DNA from 3 places in the Paraburkholderia sp. SIMBA_054 genome. Region 1 is predicted to be linked to each of the others. Evidence: riboswitches for the same ligand, from Rfam matches in the RefSeq annotation. Region 1 holds a riboswitch; each other region holds the start of a gene.

Region 1 (5,584 bases):
AGATCTGCGAGATCGGCGCGGGTGGTCGTTTCGTCGATCGACAGACCGACGCGCGTGTCGCTCACGTGACGCAGGTTGATGCCCTTCGCTGTCGCGGCGTCGCGCAGTGCCTGGGTGCGGGCACCCGTTTCGAACGTGAGTGTGTCGAAGAACGATTGGTTGATGAGCGTATAGCCGAGTTGCTTCGCGCCTTCCGCGAGCAGTGCGGCGATGCGGTTCACGCGTTGCGCGATCATCTTCAGGCCGCGCGGGCCGTGATAGACGGCGTACATGCTGGCCATGATCGCGAGCAGCGCTTGCGCCGTGCACACATTCGACGTCGCCTTTTCGCGGCGGATGTGCTGTTCGCGCGTTTGCAGCGCGAGACGCAGCGCGGGATTGCCTTGCGCATCGACGGTCACGCCGACCAGACGGCCCGGCATCTGGCGCTTGAATTCGTCGCGCACGGCGAGATACGCCGCATGTGGGCCGCCGAAGCCGACGGGCACGCCAAAGCGCTGCGAGTTGCCGACAGCCACGTCCGCACCCCATTCGCCCGGCGGCGTGAGCATCGTCAGCGCGAGCAGATCGGCGGCGGCGACCACGTGGCCGCCCGCTGCGTGGATCGCTTCAGCGAGTGCGCGGTAGTCGTGCACGTCGCCGTTCACGCCCGGGTATTGCAGCAGCACGCCGAACGCATTCGACGCAGCCGCATCAGCAGCCGGGCCGACCTTCACTTCGATGCCGACGGGCTTCGCGCGCGTCTTCACGACTTCGATGGTTTGCGGCAGCACGTCGTCTGCCACATAGAAAATGTTCGACTTCGGCTTGCCCACGCGTTGCAGCAGCGTCATCGCTTCGGCGGCCGCCGTCGATTCGTCGAGCAGCGACGCGTTCGAGATCGCGAGACCCGTCAGGTCGACGATCATCTGCTGATAGTTCAGCAGCGCTTCGAGACGGCCTTGCGAGATTTCCGGCTGATACGGCGTGTATGCCGTGTACCACGCCGGATTTTCGAGCACGTTGCGCAGGATGACGGCGGGCGTGTGCGTGTTGTAATAGCCTTGGCCGATGTACGAGCGGAACACCTGGTTCTTGTCCGCGAGTTCGCGCAGCGCGGCGAGCGCTTCGGCTTCGCTCTTCGGCTGGGCGAACGGGCCGAGCGGCAGCGCGTCCTGGCGGCGAATCGTCTTCGGAATCACCGCGTCCATCAACGCGGCGCGCGATGCGAAGCCGAGGGCTTCGAGCATCGACTGCTGATCGGCCGTATCCGGGCCGATATGCCGTTCGGCGAAGGCGTCATGCACTTCGAGCGCGGCGAGCGAGAGAGGAGTGCGGTTCATCAGACGATCCGGGTGTTCGAGCTTCATGGAATGTTCCTGCTGGCGCGGCGTTCTTCTGTCGTGGCGGACGCCGCGCCGGTCGTGAGTAAGTGGCTTATTCGCCGATCGACTTGCCGTACGCGGCGGCGTCCATCAGACGGTCTTCCGAGGCGCCCGCGGCCGGCTTGATCTTGAACAGCCAGTTGTCGTAGGGCGCGCTGTTCACGGCGTCCGGCGTATCGGCGACGTTCTGGTTGGCCTCGATGATCTCGCCCGACACGGGCGCGTAGATATCGGACGCCGCCTTCACCGATTCGATGACGGCGACGGTATCGCCTGCCGAGACGGTCTGGCCCAGTTGCTGCAGTTCGAAGAAGACGATGTCGCCGAGCGCTTCCTGCGCGTGGTCGGTGATGCCGACCGTCAGCGTGCCGTCCGCCTCGGTGCGGACCCATTCGTGCGATTCGGTATATTTCAGATCGGCCGGGATGCTCATCGGATGCTCCTATGCGGTAATTCGGTTAATTTAAATAGTGGGACGCACGCGACGCTTTCGTGTCTGTCTGGTGACTGTGTCGTGACGCTGATCGTATGACCGATCAGCCGACGAGCACTTTGCCGTTGCGCACGAATGGCAGTTTAACCACGCTGGCGGGAAGTGCCTTGTCACGGATCTGAACGTGGACGACGTCGCCCGGCTGCACGCCCTTCGGCACGCGCGCAAAGGCGATCGATTCCTGCATGGTCGGCGAGAACGTGCCGCTCGTGATTTCGCCGTCGCCAGCGGGCGTGACGACCTTTTGGTGCGCGCGCAGCACGCCCGCAGCCTTGCCGTTGTCCTTGTGCAGGATCAGGCCGACAAACGACGACTTCGAACCATCAGCTTCGAGCTTTGCGCGGCCGATGAAATCGCGCGGCGCGGTCAGATCGACCGTCCATGCGAGGCCGGCGTCGAGGGGCGACACGTTGTCGTCCATATCCTGGCCGTACAGGTTCATGCCGGCTTCGAGGCGCAGCGTGTCGCGCGCGCCGAGACCGGCGGGGCGCACGCCTTGCGCCTGCAGCGCGTTCCACAGCGCTTCGACGTGATCGGCGGGAACGATGATTTCGAAGCCGTCTTCGCCCGTGTAGCCGGTGCGCGCGACCGTCAGCTCGCCAAATGGCGTATCGGTGACGCGCGCGGCGTTGAACGGCTTGAGGGCTTCGCTGGCGGCGCGCGCGTGGGGCACGGTCGCCCAGACTTTTTCGCGCGCGTTCGGACCTTGCACGGCGACGATCGCGTAGTCGCGGCGCGGCGTGATGGTCAGGCCGAAGCCTTGTTCGTCATTGAGCTTGGTGAACCACGCGACGTCTTTCTCGGCCGTGCCGGCATTCACGACGACGCGGAAATGATCTTCGCCGAAGTAATAGACGATCAGATCGTCGATCACGCCGCCTTCGGGGTTGAGCAGGCAGGAGTAAAGGGCTTTGCCCGGGGCTTGCAGCTTGCCGACGTTGTTCGCCAGCGCGCGCTCGAAGAAAGCGCGCACGCACTCGCCCGTGAAATCGACGACGCACATGTGGGATACGTCGAACATGCCGGCGTCGGTGCGCACGGCGCGATGCTCTTCGATCTGCGAGCCGTAATTGACGGGCATGTCCCACCCGCCGAAGTCGACCATGCGGGCATTGAGCGCACGGTGCGTGGCGTGGAGCGGGGTGTGTTTGAGTTCGGTCATCGGGGCCTCGGGGCGTCGCTAAACAGGAAAGGCCATGCGGCGAAACCCCTCGCGGCCTGATCCCATCTCGGGCCAACGAGCGATAACTGCATGCCCCCTCTGTCCTCGATACCTGAGAGATTGCGCTGCCGTCAGCGAGTGCTGATGGGCTGGCGCGCGCCCCTTCGGTGGGCAGCCTGCGCGAGCATTCGCGCTACTGCCGCTCTCCAGAGTGCGAAAAACAGGCGCTCGTTCAAATGAGGTCGTTATGACCGGATGACGAGCGGGTTTTTCGACGCGGTCGGTCCTTTTGCCTGAGAGTTTGCGGGTGTGCCCCTTCGGCGGCGCTGGCTGCTGGACGTTCTGAAAACGACAGCGGACGGCGCGCTCTCCCGACGCGTGCGGCGAATGTACGCGAGGGGCGAAGGGATGTCAAATTGGCGCGCCGGGCTTGAGCGGGCGCGGCTGAGCCGGCGGTCGACGCGACGCCGTGGTCAAAAAAGCGCCGCTCGCGAGGCAAGGTAAGCACGCGCCGAACGGTCGGCACGGCACGTGCCACCGTCAATCAGCGGTTGATGGCCGCCGACGCCGTATCCAGTTCCTGATTCAGCACGCGCTGCTCGTCGCCCGTGAGGCCGCCGCCGTGTTGTCCGGCCATGTCGTGCGCTTCGTGGCGGATCGTATCGAGCCGGCGGTGCAGCGCGGCGCCTTCGGGCGGCGGATAGTGGCCCTGGTTCACGCGCGCGTCGACGTTGCGGCCCATGTTGTCGATGCGGCCGTCGACCTGCTCGAGGCGATGCACGGCCATTTCGTGCGGATTCGGCGCGCGAGACGGCTCGGCGAGCTGCTGCGACGGTGAGGCCACGCACGCGGCTAGCGACGAAACCAGCGCGAAACAGCCAAGCGCGCGAACGATATGCTGCATATTCCTTCCTTTCTGTTTGATCCCGAATGGATACCGGAGGGCCACGAAGGCCAACACCCTGACGGGTGGCAGCGAAATCGCCGCCACCCTGACCGCTACGCGCCTCGCCTGAATGCCAGGCGCACGCCTTCCTTCTCACTGCGATTCGCAAGCTCGATGATGGTCATGACGTCCACCGCGTCAGCCGCGCTAACCGGGAACGGCACGCCGTCATGGATCGATGCCGCCAGCGCGCGGTAGAACTCGGCGTACGCGCCGTCGCGCGTCGGCAGATCGCGCTGCACTTCCTGTTCGCCTTCCAGCACGCGCAGCGCGCCCGCTTCATTGCCGCCGCCGAAACCGGCATCGCCCGGACGCAAGCCCGCCTTCAACTGATCTTCCTGCGTGTCCAGCCCGTTCTTCACATAACTGCCGCGCGTGCCGTGGATCGTGTAGCGCGGCGCGACGATCGCCGTCAGCGCGCTCGCGTGCAGCACCACTTCATGGTTCGCGTAGCCGAGCAGCAGATGCACGTAATCCGGCGCGCTCGCATTGTCGCGGTATGCCTTCACCGTTGCATAGACCGTTTCGGGCACGCCGAACAGCGTCAATGCCTGATCGATCAGATGCGGGCCGAGATCGAACAGCAGGCCGCCGCCACGCGACGCCTCTTCGCGCCAGCGTTGCCGGATGCCCGGGCGAAAGCGGTCGAAGTGCGATTCGAAATGCGTGATGCGGCCGAGTTCGCCGCTCGCGATCAGGTCGCGCACGGTCATGAAATCGCCGTCCCAGCGACGGTTGTGGAACGGCGCGAATACCAGCCCCTTGCTTTGCGCGAGATCGGCGAGCGTACATGCATCGGCGGCGGAGAGCGTGACGGGCTTGTCGACGACGACATGCTTGCCCGCTTCGAGCGTGCGGCGTGCGAGGTCGAAGTGCGTGTCGTTCGGCGTCGCGATCACGACGCATTCGATGTCCGACAGCGCGAGCAGCGCGTCGATATCGGCGACGATCGTTGCGTTCGGATAATCGGCGCGCGCCTTGTCCGGCTGGCCCGTGGCAATCGCGGCGACGCTCGCGCGTCCGCAGTGTTCGATCACCGGCGCGTGAAATGTGGCGCCGGCAAAGCCGTAGCCCATCAAGCCAATTTTCAGCGATGAAGACATGCGTGTTCCCTGCAAAACCGGCGCGCCGCGGGGGCGGCGCACAACGCCGCAATTTTGGCATAGCTGCGCTTTGCTTCGTGGCGCATCGGGCGGCGCGCGCCGCGCGGATCTCGTCAGGAAGACATAAGCCGAGGCATCGGAAAGGGCATTCGTGTTAACATCGCGGTTCTCACGCGAACGGCAAAAAGCGCATGGAATCAATTGCGTGGCGCATCGGCGGCGGGTTGGCGGCGCGCCGCGCGGCCACCTGATCCGACGCGTCGCAAGCGCCGTCTCGCTGCATGTTCTCGGGCCGTTCGTAGCGAAGCGCCCTCAATCCCGGTCTCAATCCCTTACTCATCCACACACGATGTCCGCAGGCCTGAATTCCGCCCAAAGCGAAGCGGTGCGCTATCTCGACGGTCCGTGCCTCGTGCTCGCGGGCGCGGGCAGCGGCAAGACGCGCGTGATCACGCAGAAGATCGCGCACCTGATCGAAAACAAAGGCTTCGAGCCGCGCCATATCGCCGCCGTCAC
Region 2 (5,584 bases), on a different contig from region 1:
GTCGAAGGCCGCGCGATGCTCATCCTGTCGGGCAACTATGTGGGCTTTCTGCCGCCTCACTATGCGCAGCCTTGGGTCGACGGTGGACTACTGGCACGCATCGATCCTGAGCACTATGTGACACATCTGGACTTTCAGATCATCACGCGCAAAGGCGCTGAATCGGCGCGCGTCGTGCAGGCTTTTTGCAACCAGCTGCGAGCGGCGGCCAGGAAAGTCAACCGGGCCGCACGCAGCAGCAAATAGCTAACGAGAACTCAACGGGACAGGTTTCGTTTGACTTTGCGTTGATGCATCACGCGGCCAATCGTATTCAGCAGCAGTTGCGCCGCCAGGATCGACGTCGAGCCCGAATGATCGTAGTCAGGTGCGACTTCCACGAGGTCGATGCCAATCACGTCACCCTGCTCAGCAAGGCCAGCGAAGAGTTCGAGTCCTTCGTAATACAGCAGGCCGCCGTGGCTCGGCGTGCCCGTGCCGGGCGCGATCGACGGATCGAAGCCATCGATATCGATGGTCAGGTAATAGCGCACGCCCTTCGGGATACGGTCCAGGACGCCCTGGATGCCGAGGCGTCGAAGGTCGCGCACCGAGATAATGTCCGAGCCCATCTCGCGTGCCTGGGCATAACCTTCGCGCGCAGTAGACGACACGTTGCGGATGCCGATTTGCGTCATGCCCGATACCACGCTTTTTTCCGCCGCGCGCCGCAGCGGATTACCGTGACCATGGCGCACACCATGGCGCTCGTCGACGAAATCGAGGTGGGCGTCGATATGGACGATGTGAAACGGCTCCTGACCTTCGAACGCATTGATGCACGGAATGTTGATCGAGTGATCGCCTCCCATCACCACCGGCAACGCCCCAGCCGCCAGGATCTTGCGCACGCCGTACTCGATGTTGGCGTGACTCTTCTCCGTGTTGGTGTGCACCATGTCCGCATCACCGATATCGACAATGCGAACTTCGTTGCTGGGCAAGTAGACGACGTCGTCTTCGAAGTCGTACGCGCCGCCGTGTCCGAATGAGAACAGCGTCGATGCATCCCGGATCGAACGCGGACCGAACCTTGCACCCGCCCGCCACTGCGTACCGCAGTCGAAAGGAGCGCCCATCACCGCGACATCCGCATCGATTTTGTCCCAGTCAAGACACAGCGGAGACTTCGCGAACGTGCAGATTCCAACAAAGGGCAAATTGAGGCGACCGGTTTCGTAACTGTTTTCAGACATGATATGGCACTCGTCCTGTTGTTCGTTCAGATAGGTGCGGCGCACCAGGCGCCCTCGTCACCGCCGCGGCGTCGTCCGTTGTGACAGGCAGGCGGTGCATCTGGAACGGAGTCTATGCAAACAAATTCGACGGAAAAATGCCAAAAATCAGAAACGCACTTCGGGAAAATCCGAAGCATTTCTGGACACATCCAGATCGCGATAGAGCCGCTACGCACCCGGGCGGGAAGTTGACTGCCGTCTATTTGAAAAGACTTGCTGTCGTTTCTTTGAGGTAGTAGCCTTGCGCTGTTCTACAACGAAGCACGGGAGAGATCGTCCACCCGCGACGACGCCGACGGAGCAACCGCCCCGGAAACTCTCAGGCAAAAGGACCGTGCAGCGAGAACATCTGGAGAGCGGCGCATGCGCGCCCACCGAAGGGGAGCTATTACCGTAACCGGTATTAGCGAAACTCTCAGGTACATGGACAGATGGGGCATTGACGCCGGTAATCATCGGCCGGCGATGCTCAACTAACACTGGACCATGTCATGTCCCATATTGCCATCATTGGCGCCGGAATTACGGGCGTCACCACTGCTTATGCCCTCGCCCGGCGCGGTTACCGCGTCACCGTTCTCGAACGTCATCGCTATGCGGCAATGGAAACGTCATTTGCCAACGGCGGTCAACTATCGGCCAGCAACGCTGAGGTCTGGAACAGCCGCTCCACGGTGCTGAAAGGCCTGCGTTGGATGTTTAGCCGCGACGCTCCGCTCCTCATGAATCCGAGACCGAGTTGGCACAAGTACAGCTGGATCGGCGAGTTCCTGCGCCAGATTCCGAACTATCGCAGCAACACGATCGAAACGGTGCGGCTAGCCATCGCTGCACGTGAGCACATGTTCTCGATCGCGGAGCGGGAGCACATCGATTTCGACCTGGAACGACGTGGCATCTTGCATTTCTATGCCACCCGCAAGGAGTTCGACGCCGCGACAAAGGTCAATGCATTGCTAAGTGAAGGAGGTCTTGACCGGCGCCCGGTGACACCCGACGAAATCCGCGCCCTCGAGCCGGCGCTTCACGGGCAGTTCCACGGCGGCTTCTTCACCGAGTCGGATTCGACCGGTGACATTCACAAGTTCACGCGTGGTCTTGCTGAAGCCTGCGTGCGTTTGGGTGTCGAGTTCCGCTACGACACGAGCGTGCAGTCCATTTCCGAGGCCGCAGAGGGTGAATTGAGGATTGCTTTCGCGCACGAAAGTCAGACTGATACGGAAAGCTTCGACCGGGTAGTGATTTGTGCGGGTGTCGGAAGTCGTGCGCTAGCCGCGTATGTGGGAGACCACGTGAACGTCTATCCGGTGAAGGGTTATTCGATCACGGTCTGCCTCGAAGACACAAAAAGCCAACACGCCGCGCCTTGGGTCAGCCTGCTTGACGACAACGCCAAGATTGTGACCAGCCGTCTCGGCGTCGATCGCTTCCGTGTTGCTGGAACGGCTGAGTTGAACGGCCTGAACCGTGACATCCGTTCGGATCGAATCCAGCCCCTCGTCAATTGGACACGCACGCATTTTCCGGGTATGTCGACGGCGCGCGTCATTCCGTGGGCTGGCCTGCGCCCCATGCTGCCGGGCATGCTGCCCAAAGTGGGCTCCGGTCGCCGACGCAATATTTTCTACAACACTGGGCACGGGCATTTGGGGTGGACCCTCTCGGCAGCGACTGCGGAAGCTGTTGCAGAACTCGTGGCCAATAGTATGCCCAACTTAATGAGCGTGAAGCCCGCGAGAAAGCGAACAGGCCTGCCGGTCAACGTCTGATAAGCGTTTCCAGCCGACAGCACAGGCCCCGCGCGGCGCGGGGTCTCGAGTTTTAGCAGGTCGCCCATTCCGGCTGACCAACCCATCCCATTCGAATTTCCCGCACCGCGTCACGGTCAAACATGACGTAGCGCGAGACCGCTCACTCATCCACAGCGTCATGCAGGTGGCTTGCGAGGTAGTCGATCAACGCTCGCACCTTCGACGGAAGGAAACGGTTAGGCGGATACAGCAGCCAGACGGGACCCATGTAAGAGCGCGCCTCGAATTCCCAGTCGACGAGCACCTGAACGAGGCTGCCTTGCTGCAGTGCCTCTGTAGCGGCGAAGTCGGGCAAGCCCGCAATGCCCAGATCCTGCAACGCAGCCTCAAGGCGGGCGCCCGCATGATTGGCGATATAGCGCCCTCTTACTTCCAGCGACTGCGTCTCGGTGCCGCGCCGGAAATGCCATCGATTGTCGTCAACCGTTTCTCCGAGATACAGGCATTCGTGCCGGCTGAGATCGCGTGGCACGACGGGTGTCCCATGCACGTTGAGATAAGCGGGCGACGCGCATAGCAACCACTTCACGGTTCCGAGCCGCCGGGCGGCCAGGCCCAACGGAGGCGAACGGGTCAGGCGGATCACCATATCGACGTCATCACGCAGCGGATCGACTTCGCGGTCGGCGAAGATCAACTGGACGTCCACGTCCGGCAAGCTACGTAGAAATCCCGGGATCAGCGGATGGATGACGGACTTGGCGAATGCAACCGGTGCGCTGACGCTCACCTTGCCACGCGGCTCGCCAACCACTTGTCCCGCGACATCGACGGCACCTGACGCCGCGCCCACCATGTCGCGGCAATACCGGTAGACCTGCGCGCCCGAATCCGTGACCCGGACGCTGCGCGTCGACCGCTCCAGCAAGCGCGTGCCAAGCGCCTCTTCCAGGCGCTTGATCTGCCGGCTTACCGTCGACGGCGTGCTGCCCAGCTGGCGCGCGGCCTCCGAGAAGTTGCCTGCGTCGACGACGCGGGCAAAAGTCGCCATGTCCGGCAACAGTGCAAAAAGCTCATTGGGATTCATTTGTCGTGCTCACACCGGCCGAACGCATCTGTGCATCTGTGACATAAAAGATGTTCCGCGAGACCCAATTATAGTTTTGCACGCAATACTCGACAATCTGGACTGTTCGAATCGAGATTGAAGGTCCGCCATGTCGAAACAAAAGCGCTTGCTCTGGATCTCCGACCTGATGCTGCTCGCGGTCGCGATGGTGTGGGGCACAAGCTATGGGGTCGCGAAAGGCGCGCTCGCGTTCTATCCCGTGCTGGGGCTGTTGGCGCTGCGCTTTGGGCTGACGTTTGTCGTGCTGTCGCCCGCGTTGCGTTCGCTCCGGCGAGCGAAGGCGTCCGAACTGATCGGCACGCTCGGCACGGGTGCGCTACTGCTCAGCATCCTGTTGGCCGAGACATTTGGAATATCGTTGACCCGTGCTTCGAACGCAGCGTTTCTCATCAGTTTGTGTGTCGTACTCACGCCGCTCGTCGAATGGGCGCTGCTGCATAGAAAGCCGTCGCACGTTGAGGGTATCGCCGTCGTAGTGTCGTTGGCCGGCGCCACGTTGGTGAGTGGTGGCGTGTTCATTCCGACTGCAGGCGATGCGCTGATTCTTCTGGCTGCGCTGCTCCGCGCGGTGATGATGTGCGTGACGGGGCGTGTGATGCGCGACTCGACGCTCGCTCCGTTGTCGGTGACGGCGGTTCAGGCGGGCACCGTCGCGTTCGGCAGTGTCATCGCAGCGCTGGTGTGTCCGTCGCAGCCGTGGCCTGCACTGCCAACGCTAGCTGGGCATGGCAGCTTCTGGATGAGCATCGGCTATCTGGTGTCTGCGTGCACGCTGTTTGCATTCTTCGCGCAGAACTTTGCCGTCAAGCGCAGTAGCCCAACGCGCGTAGCATTGCTGATGGGCAGTGAACCGGCGTTTGGTGCGCTGTTCGCGTATGCGTGGCTCGGGGAGCACCTGTCTGTCTGGGGATGGGTCGGAGGTGGGTTGATGGTATTTGCCTCGGTGCTTGCGACAGTGCGTTGGCAAAGAAGTGACGGCACTTCGGTCGACATGCATCCGGTGATTTCGAATGAGGCTTAACGAGGCAGAGGTTCTCCGACGTCTGTAGCGAAACCGAAAACGGACGTCGGAGACAACGATTTGCACGGCGGTTGTTGGCCGACCCCTGAACGTCCAACACCCAGGTTTCATTGGGGTGGTGGCGCTGGCACCAGCCCGTACCTGGACATGACATCGATAAGCTTCGAGCGGTCGGGCGGCCCGCCGGCGCTTACGATTGTTCCGACATCACGAAAATACTGAGCACCTACGTCCGGCGTAAGGACGATCAGTGCGCGGGCCGTGCCATTGTGCGGGTTGCTGAAGTGATGAACCGACCCACGAGGGGTAAACATCCATTCACCCGGCACCAGGTCTCGGACTACTCCGTCGACCGAGTACCGAAGCATGCCCTCCAGCACATAGACGCACTCTTCGTTACGTGTGT
Region 3 (5,584 bases), on a different contig from region 1:
GCGAGCCCACGGGCACGCTCAAGGTCGCGGCGGCGGCCTCGTTTTCACTCGCGGCGCTAGCGCCTTTGCTGCACCGCTACCGGATACGTCATCCGAAGGTGAAGCTGGACGTCACGCTATTGCATCAGTCCGTCGATCTCGTCGAAGACGGGTTCGACGTCGGCATCGTCGCATCGTGGCAGGTGAACGGCAGCACGCTGGTGAAGCGTCCTGTGCTGTCGGTGCGGCCCATCGTGGTCGCGTCTACCGGCTATATCGAACGGCACGGCGCGCCGACCTCGCTCGAACAGCTTGCATCGCACAGTTTCCTCGCGCCTTCGCGAGATATGCATGGAACCGAGTGGTCATTCGCGAGCGCCGACGGTCGCGAGGAGACCTTGAATCTCGACTCCGTGTGCAGGGTCAATAGCATGATCATGCTGCGGCAACTGGTACTCGCCGACATGGGTCTCGCTATCCTGCCTGAGGACTACGTCGTCGGCGACATTGCGAGCGGCGCGTTGCTGCGTGTCCTTGCTGAGTATCGGGTGACCAACGGTCTCAAGGAATTGTCGCTCGTCTATCCCGGCCGGCGCCATGTGTCGGCGAAAGTGCGCACCTTCGTGGACTTCACGATCGAATACTTCCGAAGAGGTTTCTCCCCGGCTGCGCCGCGCGCCGACCTGACGGCGGACTGAACCCACGGTGGATCGTTGCCCGGAAGTTGGGGGCTTGCCCGGTTCTTTTTGCTTCGGTAAGGTCGCACTGTTCCACCACGCAGCACGGGAGAGATCGTCCCCAGCGACGACGCCGACGGAGCAACCGCCCCGGAAACTCTCAGGCAAAAGGACCGTGCAGCCGGAACATCTGGAGAGCGGCGCCACGCGCGCCCACCGAAGGGGAGCCCACGCCATTCGCGGCGCGCGGGCGAAACGCTCAGGTACATGGACAGATGGGGCATCGGCGCCGGCAGCAGCACGAAGCGCGGCCGGCGATGCTCAACGAACACTGGACCATGTCATCTCACGAATCGCCATCATCGGCGCCGGGATCACCGGCGTCACGACCGCTAACGCCCTCGCGCAACGCGGCTATCGCGTCACCGTCTTCGAGCGTCACCGCTACGCGGCGATGGAAACCTCGTTTACCAACGGCGGACAACTGTCGGCGAGCAACGCCGAAGTCTGGAACAGCCGCGCCACCATCATCAAGGGGCTGCGCTGGATGTTCACGCGGCAGATTCCGCACTACCGCGCGAACACGATCGAGACGGTGCGGCGTGCCATTGCCGCGCGCGAACATCTGTTCGGCATTGCAGCGCGGGAAGGCATCGACTTCGATCTCGAACGGCGCGGCATCCTGCACTTCTACGCGGCGCGCAAGGAGTATGAGTCCGCGCTGAAGGTCAACGCGCTGCTGCGCGAAGGCGGGCTCGAGCGGCGCTCTGTCACGCCAGACGAAATCCGTTCGATCGAGCCGGCGCTGCACGGATGGACGCTGTCGGCGGCGACGGCGGAGGGCGTCGCGCAGGCGTTGTCGGCGTCGACATGATGGGCGCGCGTAGCTGACGAAACACGCAGGCGGGCGGCCTCGACTTTCGAAGTCGAAACGCGAAGCAGCGGACATGAGCGTTTTCGAACATGCGCTGCCGCGAGCGTTTGGCCGCCCGCATCATCGACGCACAACTGACACAAATGGATGACGCGTTTTGCGTGACAGTAATCGCGTCACGACGGCGTAGCGACTAACGCTTGTCGAATTGCCAGCGCGAACTATCAGCGCGGACTACCAGCGTACCGGCAGAGCCACCATCGGCGCACGCCAGGATTTGTACTCGCTGCAATTTTGCTGCCCGCTTTCTATAAATGAATCAGGACGAACGGGTCAACCGTTCGCGTCCCTGATTGTCCATTGCGGGCAAACATGCAACTGAATCTCACGTCGACTTCGATCCACCCAGACAGACATCGAGGGTCGATCGCATCCGTCTGCGCTCGCGGTTGGATTGCGATGCGATATGGTTTGCGTCGGCCGGATGGGTTCTCTTTCTTTTCGAACTCTTCGGTGTGCTATGTCACAGTCGCCGGCCGCCACGCGCTAAATAATGTCTTCACAGTGCCAGGCATAACTAACGCCATGGAGGTGCGCTGTGTTTCACTCAACTCTATTCCGCACCTGGTTTTGCACCGCCGTGACAACGGCCTGCCTCACCGGATACCCCTACGCCAACGCCGAAGCGATAGCACCGCATGTTGCGCCTGCTTCCGCGCCGTCGCCTGCGTCCGCGCCAGTGAAAGAGAAGCGAATGGCGCCCGGGAATGCGAGCGCGCCGCTCGACTTCCCGGCAATCGTCGAGCGCTACGGACCCGCCGTCGTGAACATCCGCGCGATCCTGCCGGAGAAGGCGCTGGCGGTGGCAACGCAGCCGGCGCCAGCTGCGTCGCCGGCGCCCGCTTCGGGCGCGAGCTCCGAAGCGATCGACGGTGACGACCCGCTGTTCGCGTTCTTCCGGCAGGCCATGCCGCAGTCGCAAGACGGGCAGGGCAGCTCACCGCGTGCAATGTCGGGTGTGGGCTCGGGCTTCATCGTCAGCCCCAACGGCTTGATTCTGACGACGGCCCATGTCGTCGACGGCTCCGATGACGTGACGGTGCGCCTCACTGACCGGCGCGAGTTCAAGGCAAAAGTCGTCGCCGTCGATGGCCCAAGCGATGTCGCCGTGATCCAGATCGAAGCGACGAAGCTGCCTGTCGTCAAGCTCGGCGATTCGACGCGGGTGCGCGTCGGCGAACAGGTGCTGACGATCGGCTCACCGGATAGCTATCAGAACACGGTGACGGCGGGCATCGTCAGCGCGACGTCCCGCACGCTGTCCGATGGCACGACGTTTCCGTTCTTCCAGACCAACGGCGCATTGAATCCCGACAACTCGGGCGGCCCGGTGTTCAATCGCGCGGGGGAAGTGGTCGGCATACACGTGCAGGTTTACGCCGACGGCGATCGTTTCCAGAGTCTGACTTTTGCCATCCCGATCGCGATGGCAAACAAGGTGCGCGCGCAGTTGCAGGCGCAGTCAAAGTCTCAGGACGCAGACGCCGCGCACGGTGCGTTCGGCATGCAGGTGCAGGACGTCGATCCGGGCCTTGCCGGCGCGTTCGGTCTGCCGCGCGCGGCGGGCGTACTGGTGATTGCCGTCGAGCCCGGCAGTCCCGCCGCCACGAGCAAGCTGAAGCCCGGCGACGTGATCGTGCAGATCGGCGACAAGCCCGTCGAGCACAGCGCGGATCTCACCGATCAGGATGCGGTGCCGCAGTCGGGCACGAAAGTCCCTGTGAAGCTGATTCGTAATCGCAAGCAGATGACGATCATGGTTAACCTGACGCCATCGGCGCAATACGCGAGCACGGGCGTGAGCGATGTCGGGCCGCTGGATCATCTCGGCCTCAGCATGCATCCGCTGACGGACGACGAACGGCGCTCGACGGGCCTCGCCGAAGGGCTGATGGTCGAGGACGTGTCGGGGACGGCGGGCACGGCCGGCATCAAGCCGGGCGATGTGGTGTTGTCGCTGAACGGCACGCTGGTTGCATCGCAGGATGAACTGGCGGCGCTCGCGGCGAAGGCGGGGAAGAAGGCGGCGCTGCTGATCCAGCGTAACCATGCACGCAGTTTCGTGACTGTCGATCTGAAGTGAAGCGCAAGGGCTGCGGCGGGACGATTGAAATGTCCGCCGCGTCCGCCGTTCTCGGTTAGAAGGACCGGACCGTCTGGACCGGCCCGTCTGACCGGAGAACGAACATGTCCCGCTACCACGCACGCATCACAGGAAAAGATCAGGCCGCATTGGCCGATCTCGTGACGAAGCATAAGGTTACGGTCGCGCGCCATACGATCGAGAAGGTCCACGGCGGCTATCGCGTCGACGCGCACGCCACCAATGCGCAGATCAAGGCGCTCGAAGCGGACGGCTACCAGGTCGAACGGCTGGAGGACGCCGAAGCGCAAGGCAAGGTGCGCCAGGCCGAGACGCGCGCGCAACTGGCCGCGCCGCACGCGCTGGATGCGTTATCCGTCGCGGCGGGAACCGGCTATCTCGATGTTGCGCAAATCGAGGCGGCGCTTGCCGCCGCAAGCAATGCGCCCAATGATGCGTTCACGAAGCTGATCAAGCTGCCTCATCCAACCTGGGAAAAGCGCAGCTGCCACGCGTTGAAAATCGGCAAAGGCAGCGCAGCGGGGCGTCCCGGCATCTATTTCCTTGGCGGCGTGCACGCGCGCGAATGGGGAAGCCCGGATATCCTGATCCATTTCGTGCAACTGCTCGCCAACGCGTACACCACGCACAAACCGATCAAGATCGGCAGCCGTACGTTCAAGGCGGCGGACATCAAGCATGTGATCGAAAGCAAAGACCTGTACGTGTTTCCGCAGGCGAATCCCGATGGCCGCCACTACAGCATGTCGACCGAGTCGATGTGGCGCAAGAACCGCCGGCCCGCGCCTGCGGGGCATAGCAAGCCGCAATGCTGCGGCGTCGATATCAACCGCAACTACAATTTTCTGTGGAATTTCCCGCAGTACTTCGATCCCGAAAGTCCGATCGCCAATTCCACCGATCCCTGCGACTACGAGGTGTATATCGGTCCCGCCGCCGAATCGGAGCCGGAAACGAAGAACGCCGTGTGGATGTTCGACACCTACCCGAACATCCGCTATTTCGTCGATCTGCACAGCTATTCGGAGGACATTCTGTACAACTGGGGCGACGACGAGAACCAGAGCGGTCACCCCGACATGAACTTCCAGAATGCCGCGTACGACGGCAAGCGCGGCATTGCCAACGACAAGGCGTATCGCGAGTACATCGCGACAGCGGACAAGAAGATCGCCGTCGATCTCGCGCACGAAATGCGCGACGCGATCAAGGCTTCGCGCGGCCGCGTCTACAAGACGGAGCAGTCGATGAGCCTGTATCCGACGGCGGGCACGTCCGACGACTATGCATTCAGCCGTCACATCGTCGATGCGAAGAAGGCGAAGGTGTTCTCGTATACGATCGAATGGGGCAGCCCCGACAATCCGACGCCGTTCCATCCGCCGTATCCGGAGATGAAGCAGATCATCGACGAGGTGACGTCGGGGTTACTGGCTTTTTGCATTGCAGCGAAGTGACGGCGCTGCCGTTTCAAAGTCCTTCGATCAGCACGACACGGTGACGTGATCCTGTGAGCCTGTGCTGCGCGACTTGCTGATACGCATCGCTGTCGTACCAGGCGCGGGCCGCCGTGAGCGACGGAAATTCGAGCACGACGGTCGCTTCAGCTGGATCGCCTTCCAGCACCTGTTGCGTGCCATTCGCGGCGAGCACCTTGTGCGTGTATCCGTCGAAGGTGTCACGCACCTTCGAGCGGTATGCGTCGAGCGCCGCCTGGTCCTGCGTGCTTTCGCGCGTGAAAATCATGTAAGCCGTCAAGACGGTTCTCCTTCGTGTGACAAGGTTTCGAATTCACGCGACGCGGCCCGTCCGCGCGCAAACTGAATGGCCGCTTGCGCGACACGTTGGCCAAGGTGTCGTGCCGTGTCCAGGTCGGCTTGCGGCGGCGCG

The links. Region 1 has a riboswitch for glycine ahead of gcvT (glycine cleavage system aminomethyltransferase GcvT). Riboswitches for the same ligand answer to the same signal wherever they lie in the genome.
Region 2: linked by a shared signal. The riboswitch ahead of SB822_RS18755 (D-amino acid dehydrogenase) and the one ahead of gcvT (glycine cleavage system aminomethyltransferase GcvT) in region 1 are both predicted to bind glycine.
Region 3: linked by a shared signal. The riboswitch ahead of SB822_RS10250 (FAD-dependent oxidoreductase) and the one ahead of gcvT (glycine cleavage system aminomethyltransferase GcvT) in region 1 are both predicted to bind glycine.

The regions. Positions count from the first base shown of each region.
Region 1 is NZ_JAWRXV010000006.1:259,726-265,309, forward strand. It holds gene gcvP (aminomethyl-transferring glycine dehydrogenase) at 1-1,349, opposite strand, end outside; gene gcvH (glycine cleavage system protein GcvH) at 1,417-1,797, opposite strand; gene gcvT (glycine cleavage system aminomethyltransferase GcvT) at 1,901-3,019, opposite strand; glycine riboswitch at 3,109-3,239, opposite strand; glycine riboswitch at 3,290-3,403, opposite strand; gene SB822_RS09985 (hypothetical protein) at 3,564-3,923, opposite strand; gene SB822_RS09990 (oxidoreductase) at 4,019-5,068, opposite strand; gene SB822_RS09995 (UvrD-helicase domain-containing protein) at 5,418-5,584, shown strand, end outside.
Region 2 is NZ_JAWRXV010000014.1:76,972-82,555, reverse strand. It holds gene SB822_RS18765 (LysR family transcriptional regulator) at 1-246, shown strand, start outside; gene speB (agmatinase) at 258-1,235, opposite strand; glycine riboswitch at 1,532-1,622, shown strand; gene SB822_RS18755 (D-amino acid dehydrogenase) at 1,769-3,046, shown strand; gene SB822_RS18750 (LysR family transcriptional regulator) at 3,189-4,115, opposite strand; gene SB822_RS18745 (DMT family transporter) at 4,246-5,178, shown strand; gene SB822_RS18740 (cupin domain-containing protein) at 5,286-5,584, opposite strand, start outside.
Region 3 is NZ_JAWRXV010000007.1:7,619-13,202, reverse strand. It holds gene SB822_RS10255 (LysR family transcriptional regulator) at 1-677, shown strand, start outside; glycine riboswitch at 753-842, shown strand; partial or broken gene SB822_RS10250 (FAD-dependent oxidoreductase) at 1,000-1,470, shown strand; gene SB822_RS10245 (trypsin-like peptidase domain-containing protein) at 2,129-3,673, shown strand; gene SB822_RS10240 (M14 family metallopeptidase) at 3,778-5,151, shown strand; gene SB822_RS10235 (DUF1330 domain-containing protein) at 5,165-5,452, opposite strand; gene SB822_RS10230 (flavodoxin family protein) at 5,449-5,584, opposite strand, start outside.